DNA from 2 places in the Vibrio kanaloae genome. Region 1 is predicted to be linked to the other one. Evidence: predicted binding sites of a transcription regulator. Region 1 holds the regulator's gene; the other holds the start of a gene.

Region 1 (3,424 bases):
GCTTTGCAGGTTTAGATTCTATCGATATTGAAGTAAAACACCGCACAATCGATGAGTTTGTAGATACCGTTGCCAATATCGCAGATACATTCGGTGGTATTAACCTAGAAGACATCAAAGCACCAGATTGTTTTGAGATTGAACGTCGCCTGATTGAACGTTGTGATGTACCAGTATTCCACGATGACCAACACGGTACTGCGATTGTAACAGCAGCTGGTATGCTGAACGCAATTGAACTTCAAGGTAAGAAGCTAGAAGAATGTAAGATCGTTTGTTTAGGTGCAGGCGCAGCAGCGGTTGCTTGTATGGAACTGCTGATTAAGTGTGGCGCCCAGCGTGAGAAGATCTACATGCTGGACCGTAAAGGGGTAATCCACACTCGTCGTGATGACCTTAATGAGTACAAAGAACTATTCGCAAACAACACTGACAAACGTACTCTTGAAGATGTTATCGAAGATGCGGATCTATTCTTGGGTGTGTCTGGCCCTAACTTGCTACCAGCTGAAGCATTAACACTAATGGCTGATAAGCCGATTGTGTTTGCATGTTCAAACCCTGATCCAGAAATCAAACCAGATCTTGCTCATGAAGTTCGAAAAGACCTTATTATGGGTACGGGCCGTAGTGATTACCCGAACCAAGTTAACAACGTACTTTGTTTCCCATTCATTTTCCGTGGTGCGTTAGATGTGCGTGCGAGCGAAATTAATGATGAGATGAAACTGGCGGCGGTTCATGCTATTCGTGAACTGGCGAAAGAAGAAGTGCCAGCAGAAGTATTAGCGGCAGCAGGTGAGACGGCGCTGGAGTTTGGTAAGGGCTATATCATTCCTAAGCCAATGGACCCGCGTCTGCTTCCTCGAGTAGCAAAAGCGGTAGCGGAAGCGGCCGTTGAATCTGGCGTTGCGCGTATTGATATGCCAGCTAACTATATGGCGTAATAGCCCGCTGTGGTGGATTCTCTGTAGCGGTTTCGCTATGGGCAAGAATAATAAAAACCGACTCATCAGGAGTCGGTTTTTTTATATCTATCACTCACAGCCCACTCGCAAGCAGTATAGTGAGTGATGTTATGAATAGGGGCCGCTATAGCGAATCAGTATTAAAGGCGGTACTGAGTTGTTTTTATTATTCGTCAAACGCTTCGAATTCGATCCCCATCTCTGTCATCAGTCTTTTTACTTCAGTAGGGATATCGTCTGGACGGTCTTTACGGAGATCTTCATCCGTTGGTAGTGGTTGGCCTGTGTACGCATGTAGAAAGGCTTCGCACAGTAGCTCACTGTTTGTTGCATGGCGCAGGTTATTAATCTGGCGGCGAGTACGCTCGTCAGTGAGAACCTTTAACACTTTTAGAGGGATAGAAACTGTAATTTTCTTTACTTGTTCGCTTTTCTTTCCATGCTCAGCATATGGGCTTATGTATTCACCATTCCAGTCGGCCATTGCGTACCTTCATCACTTTAGTTGTTAGAATAAATTAATAGTGGTGATTTTAGCGGGATTTACTGCCATAAGCAAAGACATATGGACGTCTAGAAGTGTTGACGTCTCACGTTTATGAAAGTAAAGTGAATTACATATATCTAACACAGCCGAAAAATGCCGACAAGCAGCTGTGATTCTCAGACGCAAAACTTGTAAGGAAGCACCTATGAGCAGCCGGAAGCCAGCAACAATTGCAGTACGTACTGGTATCGAGTCAGACACGCAACACCATGCCGTTGTCCCACCTATTTACCTTTCGACTAATTATGGGTTTCCCGCTTTTGGTGAAGTGCCAAAGTACGATTACACTCGTTCTGGTAACCCCAATCGAGGTTTATTAGAAACGGCACTGTTTGAGCTTGAATCAGGCAAAGGCGCGGTTGTGACTAACTGCGGTACTTCGGCGCTAAACTTATGGGTTTCTGCTTTCTTAGGCGGCGATGATCTTATTATCGCACCACACGACTGCTACGGCGGTACTTACCGTCTGTTTAACACTCGCTCACTGAAAGGTGACTTCAAAGTTCTGTTTGTTGATCAATCGGATCAATCGGCACTGGATGCGGCGATCGCGCTTAAGCCAAAGTTGATCTTAATCGAAACACCATCGAATCCATTGGTTCGCGTGGTTGATATTGCAGAAACTTGCCGCAAAGCGAAAGAGGTTGGTGCTCTGGTTGCTGTCGACAACACGTTTTTGACACCTGTGTTCCAAAAGCCTTTAGAGCTGGGTGCTGATTTTGTTATTCACTCAACCACTAAGTACATCAATGGACACTCAGATGTTATTGGTGGCGTTGTGGTCACTAAGACAGAAGAGCACGCTGAAGAGCTAGCATGGTGGGGCAACTGTATTGGTGCGACCGGCACACCATTTGATAGCTACATGACTTTACGTGGTATTCGTACGCTAGGTGCGCGTATGCGAGTTCACGAAGAAAGCTCACGTGAGATTCTGGCGTCTCTGCAGCAACAAGATCTCGTCGGCACTATTTACCACCCAAGCCTTCCTGAACATCCGGGTCATGAGATCGCGAAGAAACAGCAATCGGGCTTTGGCTCAATGCTCAGCTTTGAGTTTGCGGGCTCATTCGAGGCGCTTAAATACTTTGTTGATAAGTTAGAGCTGTTTTCTTTGGCGGAATCGCTGGGCGGTGTTGAAAGCTTGATTTGTCACCCTGCGTCGATGACTCACCGCGCGATGGGTGAAGAAGCATTAGCAGAAGCGGGTGTTTCTCAGCAACTACTGCGTCTATCTGTTGGCCTTGAAGATGCAGAAGACCTAATCGATGACCTCAAGCAAGCGTTTGAAAAAACACAGCGCTTTATTGCTGAAGGGGAGGGGTAATAATGGCAACCTTTCGCCAGCTACATAAATTTGGTGGCAGCAGTTTAGCGAATCCTGAATGTTACCAACGCGTGGTTAACATCCTTAGAGAATACTCATCAGCAACTGATTTAGTCGTTGTATCGGCAGCGGGTAAAACAACCAACCGTTTGATTGAGTTTGTTGAAGCGCTCGACAAAGATGGCCGTATTGCCCATGAATGCCTACAAACCCTTCGTCAGTTCCAGCTTGAGCTGATTGAAGCGCTGCTTGAAGGTGAAGCCGCTTCGCAACTAACGGCAACCATTCAACAAGAGTTTACCGCTTTGGGTGAGCTCACCGCTCCCTTGAGCGAAGCGCAAAAAGCACAAGTGTTAGGACACGGTGAGGTTTGGTCTTCGCGTCTGTTAGCCGCTTTGTTGTGCCAACATGATTTACAAGCGGTAGCTCAAGATGCGCGTGCCTTTTTGCGTGCAGAAGTGGGCGCTCAACCTGAAGTTGACCGCGCACGTTCTTATCCTCTGATTAAAGAAGCTCTAGCGCAGCATGCGCATTGTCGTGTGGTGATTACGGGCTTTATGGCTCAGAACAGCGACGGCGAAA
Region 2 (3,424 bases), 1.5 Mb from region 1:
CCATTCTAAATATTCTGCGTGGTCACGTTTTTTCAATGGTAAACCTTCACGAATCGCTGGTTCATCAATCTGAATAATATTGATTCCTGCATCTTGTAGGTCAGACACTTCATCACGCAGCGCAAATGCCAATTGATTAGTGATCTCTTTGCGTGAGATGTCTTCACGTGGGAATGTCCAACATAAGATAGTGACAGGGCCTGTCAGCATCCCTTTCATCTGCTTCGAGGTCAGAGATTGGGCATAGGTCGACCATTCCACCGTCATCGGTTTCTCACGTTCTATATCCGCGACTACAATCGCTGGTTTCACGCAGCGAGAGCCATAACTCTGCACCCAACCAAATTTAGTGGTTTGAAAGCCTGCTAGATTTTCAGCAAAGTACTCCACCATATCATTACGTTCAGCTTCGCCATGAACCAGTACATCTAAATCTAAGGCTTCTTGACGCTTAACGGCATCCGCAATATGGCCTTTCAGTGCAGTGTTATATTCCGCTTCACTCAGTTTTCCGGTGCGGTAAGCACTACGCTGTACACGGATCTCTCCGGTTTGTGGGAACGAACCAATGGTTGTAGTTGGCAATAACGGTAAACCCAGCACCTCAGATTGGTGTGAAGCGCGTTCTGCATAAGGAGCACTACGCTCCGCTAGCGCTTTGGTAATAGTGTTAATACGAGCTTGAACTTGCGGCTTGTTCACATGAGTCGCGCTCTTGCGCGCAACAATCGGTTGGCTATACGTCTCACACGCTAAAATGGCATTTTGATCGCCGTCAAGCGCAGCACCCAATAAGCTAACTTCCGTGACTTTCTGTTTCGCGAAAGCAAACCAACTCTTCACTTCTTCGCTGAGTGTATCCTCTAACTCAAGGTCAACCGGGCTGTGCAGCAATGAACATGAACTTGCGACCCAAAGCTTATCGCCTAATTTCTCTTTCACAGGTTGTAGTTTTTCTAGCTGAGCGGCTAAGTCTGCTCGCCAAACATTGCGTCCATTGATTGCACCTGCAGAAAGCACCCAATCTTCAGGTAGCTTAGTCACCACTTCATCGAGTTGTTGCGGAGCGGCAGCCAAATCGATATGTAAACCGTTGACGGGCAGTTCCACGATTTTATCTAACGTGTCAGTCACCGAATCAAAGTAGGTGGTAAGTAATAACTTCACATCGCCTTGAATCACTTGATATGCCAACTTGAATGACTCTACCCATGGCTTTTCAAGTTCCAAAGAAAGGATTGGTTCATCGATTTGAACCCACTCAACGCCCAACTTAGCGAGTTTTGCCAGAATAGTTTGATAAGCAGTAAGCAGACGCGGGAGCAAGGTTAAGCGGTCAAAACCCTCTTCAACTTCTTTGCCGAGATATAAGTAAGACAGCGGGCCGAGAAGAACTGGCTTCACCTTATGCCCCGCTTTAATCGCTTCACTCACTTCATCAAACAGTTGTGGCCAGCTCACTTCAAACGAATCGTCCTTACTGAATTCAGGCACAATGTAATGGTAATTAGTGTTGAACCATTTGGTCATGTCAGACGCCGCAGCACCATCTTTAGCGCTTTCTGAGCCATGTTTCCCGCCACAACAAGTTGGCTGCTTTTGAGATTGTATTTGAGTTTGAGATTGCCCGCGACCAACGCGGAACAAGGTATCTAAGTCTGGGAAGGCTTTTTCGTCTTCGCTACCACCAGCGTGTCGCTTAGGTACATGACCTAGAAGTAACGTCGTTGTTAGAACATGGTCGTACCATGCGAAGTCACCCGCAGTTGCAAAGCTTAGATTCGCCTCAGCTTGTACATTCCAGTTACGATTTCTCAATTCGCTGCCGAGCTGCTTGAGCTCAGATTGATCAATCTCACCGCGCCAATACTTCTCTAATGTGAATTTAAGTTCGCGTTTTTCACCGATACGTGGGTAGCCAAGAATATGCGTTGTTGTAGTCATGAACCTGTTCCTTATTCAATAATTATTAGTATCTGTTCAGATGGCCTATCGTGATTTTCACCCTCACAAAAAGGCGTCTGGATGGCTAAACTATCTACCCAATCTGAATAATGAACAACGTCCAAATATTCATCTTGTTTATTAAAAATATTCATATTGAATAAACCAAAGATGAGGCCCTTAAATCCATCTGGACATCTAGACGTTTACAAATAATAAAAAAACCCGTAGGGTGATCATTAAGAAATATTGAATTGGCTTAGGGAATATGAGGAATACTCATGATAGAGCTTAAACATCTTCGAACATTGACCACCTTGAGAGACAGCGGCTCACTGACAGCAACGGCAACCTCTCTTCATCTGACGCAATCGGCGCTTTCTCACCAATTGAAAGACCTTGAGGCTCGTATTGGCGGTCAGCTTTTCCTGCGCAAAACTAGGCCAGTAAAATTCACCTCTGAAGGTGAGATTCTGCTTAAGCTCGCCGATGAGATACAACCAAGAATTGCTAAAGCAGAAAACGAACTCGCAAGCCTAAAAGAGGATGTGAATGGTCGTTTGCACATGGCGATCGAATGTCACTCATGCTTCCAATGGTTAATGCCCGCTTTGAAGGAATACCAAGTGGCTTGGCCAAGCGTAACGCTCGATTTTTCATCAGGCTTTGGTTTTGAACCGCTACCCGCATTAATGGCGGGCGAGCTAGACTTGGTGATCACCTCAGACATTCAGCCCCGTTCAGAGGTTCACTATGAACCACTCTTTGATTTCGAGATGCGTTTGATCACGGCTATTAATTCACCTTTAGCAGAGAAGCCAAGCATCGACCCACAAGATCTTAGTAATGTGACAATGCTTTCCTATCCCGTTCAGAAGCAACGTCTCGATGTAGTGAAACACTTTTTGCAACCTGCAGGTGTAGAGCCGAATAAATGGAAACAGGCAGATAACACATTAATGTTGGTGCAAATGGTATCAGCTGGTCTAGGGGTCGCAGCCCTACCAAACTGGGCGATCAGTGAATTTTTAAGACAAGGTTTAATCGCTAGTAAACCATTGGGCGACGGCTTATCGCGACGACTATTTGCTGCGGTAAGAAACTCAGAAAAAGACAAACGCTATCTACAAGCTTTCTTTAGCACAGCAAGACAGCAAAGTAAGAGTCACCTTGATGGTATTGAAGTCGTTTAAGATCGATACATGATGATGTGATACAAGCCAGCACTATAAGAAAGAAACAAAAAAAGTCACAGGTTCGTTCTGTGACTTTTAAATGGTGTCGATTCATAAGCTAATTTATGACTTATCTCGAATAAGACTTAAACTGGTTAGTCAGTGGATCGTATTGATAGCCAAGCATATCCAACTTACCCACAACACTTTCAGTATCCATTTCATACATACTGATCAGCTCTTCAAAGCTATCGCACTCTAAACGAAGTTTCTCATTCACAATTCCAAGCAAAATAATGCTATCC

What was found. The regulator MetJ, encoded in region 1, represses methionine synthesis genes. The targets are predictions, from matches to a motif close to TTAGACNTNTANANGTCTAA.
Region 2: metE (5-methyltetrahydropteroyltriglutamate--homocysteine S-methyltransferase) is a predicted target of MetJ. The motif match lies at 2,135-2,154, and genes of this name have one in related genera.

What each region holds. Positions count from the first base shown of each region.
Region 1 is NZ_AP025497.1:259,462-262,885, forward strand. It holds gene OCV24_RS01175 (malic enzyme-like NAD(P)-binding protein) at 1-947, shown strand, start outside; gene metJ (met regulon transcriptional regulator MetJ) at 1,135-1,452, opposite strand; gene OCV24_RS01185 (O-succinylhomoserine (thiol)-lyase) at 1,661-2,842, shown strand; gene OCV24_RS01190 (bifunctional aspartate kinase/homoserine dehydrogenase II) at 2,845-3,424, shown strand, end outside.
Region 2 is NZ_AP025497.1:1,938,041-1,941,464, forward strand. It holds gene metE (5-methyltetrahydropteroyltriglutamate--homocysteine S-methyltransferase) at 1-1,944, opposite strand, end outside; gene OCV24_RS08825 (LysR substrate-binding domain-containing protein) at 2,226-3,137, shown strand; gene OCV24_RS08830 (DUF4250 domain-containing protein) at 3,250-3,424, opposite strand, start outside.